DNA from 2 places in the Embleya sp. NPDC005971 genome. Region 1 is predicted to be linked to the other one. Evidence: riboswitches for the same ligand, from Rfam matches in the RefSeq annotation. Region 1 holds a riboswitch; the other holds the start of a gene.
What was found. A riboswitch is a leader RNA that binds a small molecule or an ion and turns the genes downstream of it on or off. The one in region 1 is predicted to bind thiamine pyrophosphate.
Positions count from the first base shown of each region.

Region 2: linked by a shared signal. The riboswitch ahead of ABZ374_RS36605 (cytosine permease) and the one ahead of thiO (glycine oxidase ThiO) in region 1 are both predicted to bind thiamine pyrophosphate.

Region 1 is NZ_JBEXUX010000001.1:440,696-442,888, reverse strand. Features, by position in the region: gene ABZ374_RS01895 (FAD-dependent oxidoreductase) at 1-984, opposite strand, end outside; TPP riboswitch at 1,099-1,210, shown strand; gene thiO (glycine oxidase ThiO) at 1,221-2,193, shown strand, end outside.
Region 2 is NZ_JBEXUX010000058.1:53,215-55,407, reverse strand. Features, by position in the region: gene ABZ374_RS36605 (cytosine permease) at 1-1,010, opposite strand, end outside; TPP riboswitch at 1,006-1,149, opposite strand; gene ABZ374_RS36600 (CHAT domain-containing protein) at 1,345-2,193, opposite strand, start outside.

The DNA.
Region 1 (2,193 bases):
GCTCGCGCCGTGCCGGCCGACGTACTGGACCATCCGGCCGAACTGGTCGGACCAGAAGTAGGGGACCGGGTCGTACGCCTGGTCGCCGCCGAGCAGGTTGGCCACCAGCACGCGCGGCGCCTGGAGCGCGTTGTCCCAGTGTTCGACGTTCATCCGGGTGCCGTAGCGGGCGGACGGGAAGTCCACGCAGTCGCCGACCGCGTATACCCCGGGCATCGAGGTGGCCAGGTGGTCGTCCACCTCGACGAAGCCGCGCTCGTTGCGGGTCACGCCGGAGTCGGCCAGCCACTCGGTGGCCGGGCGCACCCCGATGCCGACCACGATCGCGTCGGCGCGCAGCCGGCGGCCGTCGGTCAGGTGCACCGCGCCCGCCTCCAGCCGATCCACCCGCGCGCCCACCAGCAGTTCCACGCCGGCCTCGGCGTACCACGGCACGAACCGGGCGCCGACGGCCTCCGGGAAGGGTCCGGCGAGCGGGGTGGGCAGGGCCTCGACCACGGTGGTCGGGCAACCGGCGGCGGCCGCGGCGGTGGCCACCTCGGCGCCGATCCAGCCCGCGCCGACGATCACCACGTGGGCGCCGGGCACCAGTGCGGCGCGCAGCGCGCGGGCGTCGTCGATGGTGCGCAGCACGTGCACGCCGGGGACCTCGGCGGCGCCGGGCAGGTCGATCACACGCGAGCCGGTCGCGATCACCAGTCGGTCGAAGGCGATCTCGCCCGCGTCGGTGTCCACCACGCCCGGGCGCAGTCCGGTCGCGGTGCGGCCGAACAACACCTCGGTCTCCAGCGCGGCCCAGTCCGCCTCGAAGGACGTGTCGTCGGTCTTGCCGCCGAGCACCTCCTTCGACAGCGGCGGCCGGTCGTACGGCGCGTGCGCCTCGGCCCCGAGCAGGGTGACGCGACCGGTGTACCCCTGGTCCCGCAGCGCCACCACGGTTTGCAGGCCGGCCATGCCGGCGCCCACGACGAGCACGTTGTCCATGAAGGGCACCCTATGACGCGGCCCGAGACCGCCGACGCGCAGGGTCTTGACTCAGTCAAGGACATCGTCGGCGTACTCGGGCGCTCCCGGGCACCGGAAACCGGTGTCGTAGTGTGGAGAGGTCACGGGAGCCCGGTGAGACCGGGCTGAGAGGGGGGCTGCGAGCCCCCGACCGTCCGAACCTGATCCGGGTCATACCGGCGAAGGGAGTTCTTCTCACCATGGCCGGACCCACCATGTCCGAGCACCCCACCGATGTCGTCGTGGTCGGCGCGGGCGTCGTCGGACTGTCCGTCGCCTGGCGCGCCCGCACCCGCCACGGACTCTCGGTCACCGTCGTCGACCCGACCCCGGGCCGAGGTGCCTCGCACGCCGCCGCCGGCATGCTCACCCCCGTCTCCGAACTCCAGTACGGCGAGGAGAGCCTGCTCCGGCTGAGCATCGAATCGGCCCGGCGCTACCCCGAGTTCGCGGCCGAACTGGCCGAGGCCGCGGACCTGCCCTCGGGCTACCGCGCGTGCGGCACGATCGCGGTCGCGCTGGACGCGGACGACCGGGCCGTCCTCAAGGACCTGCACGCCTACCAGCAACGACTGGGCCTGCAATCGTCCTGGCTGACCAGCCGCGAGTGCCGGCGGCTCGAACCGATGTTGTCCCCGGCGATCACCGGTGGCCTGCACGTCGAGGACGACCACCAGATCGACAACCGTCGGCTGGTCGCGGCGCTGCTCGCGGCCTGCGCCCGGGCCGGCGTCGCCTTCGTGCGCGAGGGCGTCGAGCGGGTCCTGGTCGCCGACGAGCGCGCGTACGGCGTGCGTACGGTCGGCGGACGCGACCTGCTCGCGGACCAGGTGTTGCTCGCGGCCGGTTGCCGTTCGGCGCTGATCCCGGGCCTGCCGCCCGAGGTGGTCCCGCCGGTGCGGCCGGTCAAGGGCGAGATCCTGCGGCTGAAGGTACCGCCGGCGCTGCTGCCGCTGCTGTCCCGCAACGTTCGCGGCGTGGTCAAGGGCGGCAGCATGTACCTGGTCCCGCGCGCGGACGGCGAACTGGTGATCGGCGCGACCGAGCACGAACTCGGCCACGACACCGAGGTGACCGCGGGCGGCGTGTACGAACTCCTGCGCGACGCACACGAACTCGTCCCCGGCATCACCGAGCTGCCGCTGGTCGAGACGCTCGCGGGGCTGCGCCCCGGCAGCCCGGACAACG
Region 2 (2,193 bases), on a different contig from region 1:
TTCACCATCAGCGCGAACCCGGTGACCAGCGCACCCACACCCAGGCAGAGCACCCGGCGATCCACCCGCGGCGCGAGGTTCTGGATGGACATCGCGGTGCTGTAGACGTTGGCGAAGCTCTGGTCCACCTCGCGCACCACCAGCACCGCGAAGAACACCCACCCGGCGGTGACGCCCAGGAACGAGTCGAAGATCTTGTCCGGGTCGCCGCCCACCTGGGCGAGGGCGACCAGGCCGAGCAGGTAGCACCAGATGCTGGTGATCGAGAACCCGCTCAACGCGGCCCAGAACGCGGGCTTGGTGCCGCGCGAGTGGCGGGTGTAGTCGGACGCCAACGGGACCCAGGAGACCGCGACCGCGAGCGCCGCGTCCATCGCCGGGAAGAACCCGGACCACGAACCCTCGGTCATCGGCGGCAGGCCCTCGCGCCACAGCTGCACCGAGAAGTAGAGCATCGCGATGCCCACCGCGACCGTCACGTAGCGGCGCAGGATCCGCAGCATGCCCAGCGGGCGCAGCGTCATCGCCGTGGTGACCGCGCCGGCGGCGACGATGTAGAGCCAGTGCGGGCCGTCGCCGTCGGTCATCGCCTCGATGCCGATCGAGATCACCAGCAGCTCGAAGGTGCCCCAGCCGATGCACTGGACGATGTTGAACACCGTCGGCACGTACGAGATCTTGGTGCCGAACAGGCCGCGCAGCACCGTCATCGCGGGTGCGCCGCTGCGTGCACCGGGGATGCCGGCGACCGCGACCATGAGCGTGCCGATCAGCGTGCCGCCGACGGCCGCGACGATCGCGGCGACCATCGACAGTTGCGGGTAGCCGACCGGGGCCAGCACGTACAGGGCGCCGGAGAAGCCGAGCAGGCTCACCCCGAGGTTGGCCCAGAACGCCGCCTGGTCGCGGAAGCCGAGGGTGCGTGGTGGGGCGGTGTCCAGGATCAGGGGTGCCTCGGCGCCGGCGTGCGGCGTCTCGGGGCGTGCGTCGTCGACGACAGGAGCCGACATGGCTCTACCTGCTCTCCCTACGCCGGCATTACCCGGACAGGTTCAAGCGGTCGGTGGCCCCGGGGTGTGCACCGGCTCGACGCCGACACCCCATGCCGCCCTCTCAGCCCGGTTGGTCCGAGCTCCCGCGATGGCGTGGCGAACAGTACGCGCCTCGCGGGCGGCTTGGGAAGGCGGGGTGGGGGAAGGCGACCTCGGGCCGGGTCGCCCGGCGGGCGCGGGAGATGCCCCCGGGTGGTGATTCGCGCCGTCCCGGGCGGGTGCGGCAACGTCCTGGGCGGGCAGGCGGCACCGACCCGGATCGGCGGCACGTGCCGTTTTCCACGGGTAGGGCTCACCATCCCGAGTGGGTGAAGCCCGCCCAGCCGGTCAGGTCGTCCGGGACGATCGCGCGGGCGCGGGCGGCCAGTTCGGCCGGCATCGCGGCCGGGATGCCGCGTTTGGGGTCGCGCAGCCACAACTGCGCGGTACGCACCGCCTGGGCCGGGGGCAGGTCGCGGCGGTCGAGGTAGTGGTGGGCCATGTACAGGACCAGCGCGGTGGTCGTCTCGTCCACCGGCCACAGCGTGGACACCACCGTGTGGGTGCCGGCCGTCAGGTATTCGGCGCCCACCCGCCAGGTCTCGTCGTGACCGCCGGCCGGTACGAACGCGATCGGGTCGCCGGCGGTCCGGCCGATCTCGATCGGGCTTCGCCGGACCGGCTCGCTGCTCCGCCGCGCGGCGACCTCGCACAGCAGGCGCGGTGCGCCGATGTAGGAGATCTGCGCGTGTTGCAGCGCGTGCCGGCGGCGGCCGTCGACGAGTGACCAGGCCGCGTGCCACGGGACCATGCCGAACGGTCCGGCGGGCAGCAGGACCAGGGACGGCGCGCGGCCGAACGAGCCGGGCAGCGCGGTCAGTACCGGTTCCATCACCGCGCCCCAGGCCCAGCCGCACAACGCATCGAGCAGGTCCGCCCAGTTCTCCCGATCGCCCTCGGCCAGGGCCAGGCCGTAGTCCAGTTCGGGCAGGTCGAGCACCCGCGTCGTGCCGTCCGTGCCGGTCAACACCGCTGCGCCGGGGACGAGTTGCACCAGCGCGTCGCTGCCGAGCCGGCCCAGCGCGGCGGCGATCTCGGCGGCGGACGGCGGGTCGAGCAAGCTGCGCCAGGCGATGCCGCGCGGGTCGAGTCCGATCCGGGC